Regions from separate parts of the Comamonas sp. wu1-DMT genome, predicted to be linked through region 2. Evidence: riboswitches for the same ligand, from Rfam matches in the RefSeq annotation. Region 2 holds a riboswitch; each other region holds the start of a gene.

Region 1 (2,256 bases), on a different contig from region 2:
TGTCTTCACCAACTCCACGACAAAGTCTTCTGCTGCCGCGAGAAAATAGTTAGTACGGTCGTCATATCGCGATTGAGGCCACCAACTATTTATATTGATGCCGCCCCTGATTCGGATCCCCACGCCAGCGATGGAAGTCTTGAAGGTTTCAAAGCCATCCGGCTGGCTACTGGTCGCGACGGAGTAAAGAGTTCGGCCGATTTTCCTGTTGCACTTGACGAACCCGTCGGGGCCTGAGGCACTGACGGACTTCGAGTAAATAACTGTTCCCGGCGGAACCGAGGGATCAAAAGACCCTGTCTCCCACGGCTCCAGCCACCAGTCAACCGTCGAAACTGTCTGACCGCCTTCCAGCTTGATAGTGCAGGCGTCTTGAGCCTGTGCTGTCATCGATGCAGCCACAAGAGACGAAGTGCACAAGAATCGCAAAATGACTGGCATCAATTTGCGTTTTCGAAATCGTTGATTTGCCATTGAAATTCCACAAATACCTTTTCTGAGCATGGTATTTGTGGTTCATATGGCGATTTCTAGGATTTTTCTTAAAAGCTTGGCGTGAGCCGGCTCTCACCGAGTTTTGAACTTCTCCCCACTCAGGCTTGCAATCAGGTCGGCTTCAGGCTGACCTGAGTCACTCACAGCCCCATACCGAAGCGGCAGCAATCGCCAACACCAGTTGCTGCACGCCGCCTGTCCTTAACAGCTGTTTTACGCTCCACACAAGCTGTTCGAATTGCATGACCGCCACGTACCGGCTCAAAGGGCCGCTTCTGCGTGCCGCGACAGGTTCGTGTCGTCCCTAAGCAGTCTGTCAACGCCTGAAGAATGAGCGAGCTCTTCGAGAGCACCGCTTGTTATTGCAGACGGCTTCACAGACGAAAACGCGGGCTTGCGCGAGCCATGGCGGGGTCGGACCGGCCTTGCGCACCCTGCGCCGGCGGCCGCAGAAGCACACCAATACAGGTATTAACCCGAATAAAGTCGCTGAAACTGGCTAAAATCGCGCCCATCCCGCGGGAGAGCGGAGCCTTTAGAGGGTTCCCGCCGAAGGCGCAAACTCCCATAATCGCTCAGGCAATAAGTACCGCAGGTGGGTCTGACAAGACCCGGATATCGCCAACTGGAGAGCAGCCCGCAACCACAAGTCTGCAGGGCTCACCGAAGGGGCAAGCATGTCCACCGCGAAGGTGCTCATGCGCAACTCTCAGGTAAAAGGACAGCGGGAGAGGCAAGCCGGACACTCCCGCCGATGTGAGTGGCTGGTCTATTTTCAAGTGCCTTCATGCTTCCTTCCGTCTCTTTGCTGGACTCGTTCCAGGCCTCCAACTTCACCGTCATGCTGGTCATCTATCTGGTGGCCATTACCGCCGAAGCCATGTCCGGCGCACTCGCCGCAGGCCGGCGCAATATGGATATCTTCGGCGTCGTCGTCATCGCCTTTGTCACTGCCCTGGGCGGCGGCACCATCCGCGACATGGTGCTGGGCCACTACCCCATCGGCTGGACCCAGCACCCTGAGTATGTGTATCTGGTCATCAGCTTCGGTCTGCTGACCACCGTGATTGCACGCCATATGCACAGGCTCAAGCAGGTGTTTCTGCTGCTGGACGCCATGGGTCTGATCGCCTTTTCGCTGATCGGCTGCAATACCGCGCTGGAGCTGGGCTACCCCACCATCGTCATCATCATGGCCGGCATGATTACCGGCATCAGCGGCGGCATCTTGCGCGATGTGCTCTGCAACCAGGTCCCCGTGGTGTTCCGCCGCGAGCTGTATGCCAGCGTGTCGCTGTCCGTATGCCTGATGTTCCTGGGCCTGCGCTATCTGGATGTCAGCCCCAATATCAGCACCATCGTGTGTTTTGCCGGCGGTCTGGCCTTCCGTCTGGCCGCCATTCGTTTCAAATGGCGCCTGCCGGTTTTTTCGTACCAGCAGCGCTGGGAATAAGATCGAGCTCCCCCTGTGGCGCTGCGCGCCTTTCCCCTCTCTTGCTACGCAGGAGGGGGACGCAGCCATCGCGGCGGGGCGGCCCTTGCCTGGCTGCTCTGACCTAGACTGCGCCATGCATTACTCATGTAGTTTCACTTTCCATGTCTGAACCGATCACATGGATGCCGGATGGCACCCCCTACAGCTCCAGATTCGGCGATCGCTATCACAGCGAGTTCGGCGGCCTCGACCAGGCCCGCCAGGTTTTTCTCGGTGGCTGCAACCTGCCAGCAGCCTGGGCCGATGCAGCGCAGTGGCGCATCCTG
Region 2 (2,256 bases):
GCCTTGCTGCTCGGAGCCTGCTCCCACCTCTCCGATGGCAGCCAGCCCAAGCAACCACCGAATGCCGGCATCTCGATCACAGTTTCCGGGCAGCCGGAGCCGACGCCGGCTCCGCCATTGGACACGCAGCACAGGCGGCCACAGAGCATGGAATGGCCTGCCTGGATCAAGGCAGACTGCACACCCCCCGCCCAGCTCGATCGGCAACCGCAGCCACGCCGCCACACCACGCCTTTCATCAGCGCCCACTGGTTTCCGAACGGGCTGGAGACCACGGTGGTCTTCCGCCTGGAAGTCACGGCCCAGGGCGAACTCGGCCGTGTGGCCTACCAGCCCGCCGATACCGATCCCCGCATCGTGAAGTCCATCATGCGCTCGCTCGAACGCTGGAAGTTCAAGCCCGGCATGCGCCAGGGCCAGCCCGTGACGTCCTGCTTCGAACAACCCTACCAACTGGTGTTTCCGCGCCAGGAGATCGATGTTCCTCGTACGCCCGCCATGAACACAGAACCGCAGTGAGACCGCAAGCTCAATTCCAGCGATCTGTGCTCGAAAACCCCAGAATCCATCCGATTCGGTGGTGCAAGCCCCTTGCCCACCGCTAGAATCGCCAAGGTCAGGAGAGAGTGCCTGCAGCTTGAAGCTGCCTCGCACCGCCGAAGGCGCAGACCCCCAACCCGGTGTCAAAACGCTCAGGCAAAAGGACTGACAAGCGCTGCAAGGTGTGCAAACCTGCAGCGTCCCTTGCTGGAGAGAGATGCAGGCCGTCATTTCGTATGTGCGCCGGCATCCACCGAAGGAGCAAACTGCCCGATGCAATGCGTGCAGTGAATCTCTCAGGTAAAGCGGACAGCAGGGCAAGCCCGCCACGCATGGCCCAGTCATGCATGGCCACTCATTTTGGTTTGACCACCGGAGCGCTTGCCTGTGACTGCTGCTGACACCTCTTCCGATCTGCGTTCCACACCGCTGTTTGCACTGCACCAGAAACTGGGTGCCCGCATGGTGCCGTTTGCCGGCTACGCCATGCCCGTGCAATACCCTCAAGGCCTGATGGCCGAGCATCTGCACACGCGCAAGGCTGCCGGCCTGTTCGATGTCTCGCACATGGGCCAGTTGCTGTTGCGCGGCCCCGATGCCGCCGCCGCGCTCGAATCGCTGATGCCCGTCGATGTCATGGACCTGGGCCTGCACAAGCAGCGCTACGGCCTGCTGCTCGATGAACAAGGCGGAATTCTCGACGACCTGATGTTCGTCAACCGCGGCGAAGATCTGTTCCTCATCGTCAACGGTGCCTGCAAAGAGGCCGATATCGCTCATATCCAGAGCCGCATCGCCAGCCGCTGCGAGGTCGTCCCACTGCCCGAGCGCGTCCTGCTGGCCCTGCAAGGCCCGCAAGCCGTCACTGCCCTCTCGCGTCTGATTCCCGGTGTGACGCAACTGCTCTTCATGACCGGCAATTACTTCGACTGGCAAGGCCATGCGCTCTACATCACGCGCAGCGGCTATACGGGCGAGGACGGCTTTGAAATCTCCCTGCCCGGCGAAGCTGCCGAAGCCTTTGCCGAAGCTCTGCTGGCACAGCCCGAGGTGGCCCCCATCGGTCTGGGCGCACGCAACTCGCTGCGCCTTGAAGCCGGACTTTGCCTGTACGGCAACGACATAGACACCAGCACCACGCCGGTCGAAGCCGCGCTGAACTGGGCCATGCAGAAGGTTCGCCGCACCGGCGGCGAGCGCGAGGGCGGTTTTCCCGGTGCGGCCATCGTGCTGGAGCAATTGCAGAACCCTCAGTCGCTGCGCCGCAAGCGCGTGGGCCTGATCGCGCTGGAACGCATTCCCGTACGCGAGCCTGCCGTGCTGGAAAACATGGACGGACAGCATATCGGCTACATCACCAGCGGCCTGCTCAGCCCCACGCTCAACCAGCCTGTGGCGCTGGCCTATGTCGAGCCCGACTACGCCGCCATCGATACGGAAATCTTCGCCATGGTGCGCGGCAAGCCCGTGCCCATGAAGGTAGTCGCCACGCCCTTCGTTCCCACCCGCTACTACCGCGGCTAGGTCTGCCGCCGCGCATGAGACGGGCCAGTTTGCCAAACAGCGGCCAGAACACCGCTAAAGTGCGAGCTGGACCTTTCTCAAACAACACCCGATTCCCCTGAATCCCCCATCTGGAGCTTTCCATGAGCATCAAGTATTCCAAAGAACACGAATGGATCAACGCCGCTGACAGCAATGCCGCCATCGTCGGCA
Region 3 (2,256 bases), on a different contig from region 2:
TTGAGCACCCGGTGCAAGCGGGGCTGGTTATCGTCACCATCACCAGTCGGCGCGAGCTGCTGGCTTGAGTTGGGTTGGGACATAAATGTCTTGTTGTAATGGTTTGCGCCCATCCGGACAAAACACCCAACCATCCCGCAGGCGCTGCGACAGGCAACGCAAAAAGGCGACCATGACGGTCGCGGGCAACAAGGACAAAGGAACGAAGCCATGACAGCAGAACGCCATGGCGGATAGGCCAGTTGCATCCTGAATCGGCAGCCACCCCAGTCGGGTGCTTCAATGGCAAAGCGGTGATATCGCCGGGCCCATTGACAGGCAAAGACGATATTTTGCCCAAATCCACCGCCGACCATGACCCGCCATGCCAATGCAGGGGCTGACTCTGGGGCTGCTCGGCGGCACTTGACAGCGTCTATCGCTATGAATTTAGAAGCACACTGCGCTTTAATAAATTCATTTTCATAGACAAATAATCAATATTCCCTTGAAGGATAAGCGGCAGGCGCTATCAAATAGCATGGACCCGACATGAGCAGCCATGGCTGAGCCTTGGCGCAGAAGTCTAGAAAACCCGTATATCCAGGCGCCGCCATTCTTCCTACATTTGCCCACAGGCTCTCAGCCCGGTGATGCCGAGAGAGACTGCAGCGCAAACTTGGCGCATGCAGCGCCGAAGGAGCAACCGCCCCGGAAACTCTCAGGCCAAAGGATCGGCATCGCTTTCACACACTCTGAAGAATGTCCGGACGTCATCGTCCGCCGGGCATACCGAAGGAGCAAGCGAGCAGCGCCGCAAGGCCCTGCCTCGTGAATCTCTCAGGTCCAGAACAGAGGGGGCGTTCGCTGCGCATGTTGCGCACGGGCTCCACCCTTGACGTTTCTGGAATCTGAATCATGAAGACAATCGCCGTCATCGGCGGTGGCATCACGGGCGTGACCACCGCCTACGCCCTCGCACGCCGCGGATTTTCCGTCACCCTGTTCGAGAAGCAGCGCTATGCCGCCATGGAAACCTCGTTCGCCAATGGCGGCCAGCTCTCGGCCTCGAACGCCGAGGTCTGGACCCATTGGTCCACCATCGTCAAGGGCCTCAAGTGGATGTTCAAGAGCGATGCTCCGCTGCTGCTCAACCCCAGGCCCAGCTGGCACAAGATTTCCTGGTTCTGCCAGTTTCTCGCTGCCATCCCCCATTACGAGAAAAACACCGTGGAGACCGCCAGGCTGGCGATTGCGGCACGTGAGCACCTGTTTGACTGGGCGGCCAGCGAAGGCATTGACTTCGATCTGAAGCAAAAAGGCATCTTGCATATCTACCGCGACCGAGCAGGCTTTGAACATGCGGGCAAGGTTTCCCAGTTGCTGGCCAAAGGCGGTCTGGAGCGCCGCGCCGTGACACCTCAGGAGATGCGCTCCATAGAGCCGACCCTGTCCGGAACCTTCTACGGCGGCTACTTCACCGAGAGCGACTCCACGGGCGACATCCACAAGTTCACCAGCGGCCTTGCCGCCGCCTGCGAGCGACTGGGCGTGCAATGCCGCTACGGCCAGGAAATCGTGTCGGTGAACAGCAATGGCAAGCAGGCCAGCGTGACCGTGCGCCAGGGCCTGGAAACCGAGACCTCGACTTTCGACGCCATGGTGGTCTGCGCAGGCACGGCCAGCCGCGCCCTGGCCGCCCAGCTCGGCGACAGCGTCAACATCTATCCGGTCAAGGGCTATTCCATCACGGTGAATCTGCCGGACGAAGCCAGCCGCGCCGCAGCCCCCGTGGTGAGTCTGCTGGACGACGAGACCAAGCTGGTCACCAGCCGCCTCGGCGACGATCGCTTCCGAGTTGCCGGTACGGCGGAGTTCAACGGCTTCAACAAGGACATCCGCGCCGACCGCATCCGCCCGCTCATCGAATGGGTTCAGCAGTGCTTCCCCGGTGTCAGCACGCGCAGCGTCGTGCCCTGGGCTGGCCTGCGCCCCATGATGCCGGACATGCTGCCGCGCGTGGGCCCCGACAACAAGCCCTGCGTGTTCTACAACACCGGCCACGGCCATCTGGGCTGGACCTTGTCGGCCGTCACCGCCGACATGGTCGGCGACCTCGTGCTGCAGTCCATGGGCAGCGCCAGCAGACAGCCCCGACCGGCCACGCTGAGCACCGCCAGCGCCTGACCACGACCTGAAAACCTCATCAACAAGCCAGACACGGCAGCCGCAGCGCTCCGTGAGGGGCAGCTGTTGCCGTGTGAATGGCAAAACGGA

Evidence for each region. Region 2 has a riboswitch for glycine ahead of gcvT (glycine cleavage system aminomethyltransferase GcvT). Riboswitches for the same ligand answer to the same signal wherever they lie in the genome.
Region 1: linked by a shared signal. The riboswitch ahead of V8Z78_RS10195 (trimeric intracellular cation channel family protein) and the one ahead of gcvT (glycine cleavage system aminomethyltransferase GcvT) in region 2 are both predicted to bind glycine.
Region 3: linked by a shared signal. The riboswitch ahead of V8Z78_RS08305 (D-amino acid dehydrogenase) and the one ahead of gcvT (glycine cleavage system aminomethyltransferase GcvT) in region 2 are both predicted to bind glycine.

The regions. Positions count from the first base shown of each region.
Region 1 covers NZ_JBANEM010000005.1:225,281-227,536, reverse strand. The annotation lists gene V8Z78_RS10200 (fimbrial protein) at 1-474, opposite strand, end outside; glycine riboswitch at 1,005-1,097, shown strand; glycine riboswitch at 1,111-1,230, shown strand; gene V8Z78_RS10195 (trimeric intracellular cation channel family protein) at 1,283-1,948, shown strand; gene mnmC (bifunctional tRNA (5-methylaminomethyl-2-thiouridine)(34)-methyltransferase MnmC2/FAD-dependent 5-carboxymethylaminomethyl-2-thiouridine(34) oxidoreductase MnmC1) at 2,092-2,256, shown strand, end outside.
Region 2 covers NZ_JBANEM010000001.1:151,574-153,829, forward strand. The annotation lists gene V8Z78_RS00665 (energy transducer TonB) at 1-519, shown strand, start outside; glycine riboswitch at 608-718, shown strand; glycine riboswitch at 738-863, shown strand; gene gcvT (glycine cleavage system aminomethyltransferase GcvT) at 928-2,064, shown strand; partial or broken gene gcvH (glycine cleavage system protein GcvH) at 2,187-2,256, shown strand, end outside.
Region 3 covers NZ_JBANEM010000004.1:129,016-131,271, reverse strand. The annotation lists gene V8Z78_RS08310 (amino acid permease) at 1-83, opposite strand, end outside; glycine riboswitch at 627-726, shown strand; gene V8Z78_RS08305 (D-amino acid dehydrogenase) at 898-2,166, shown strand.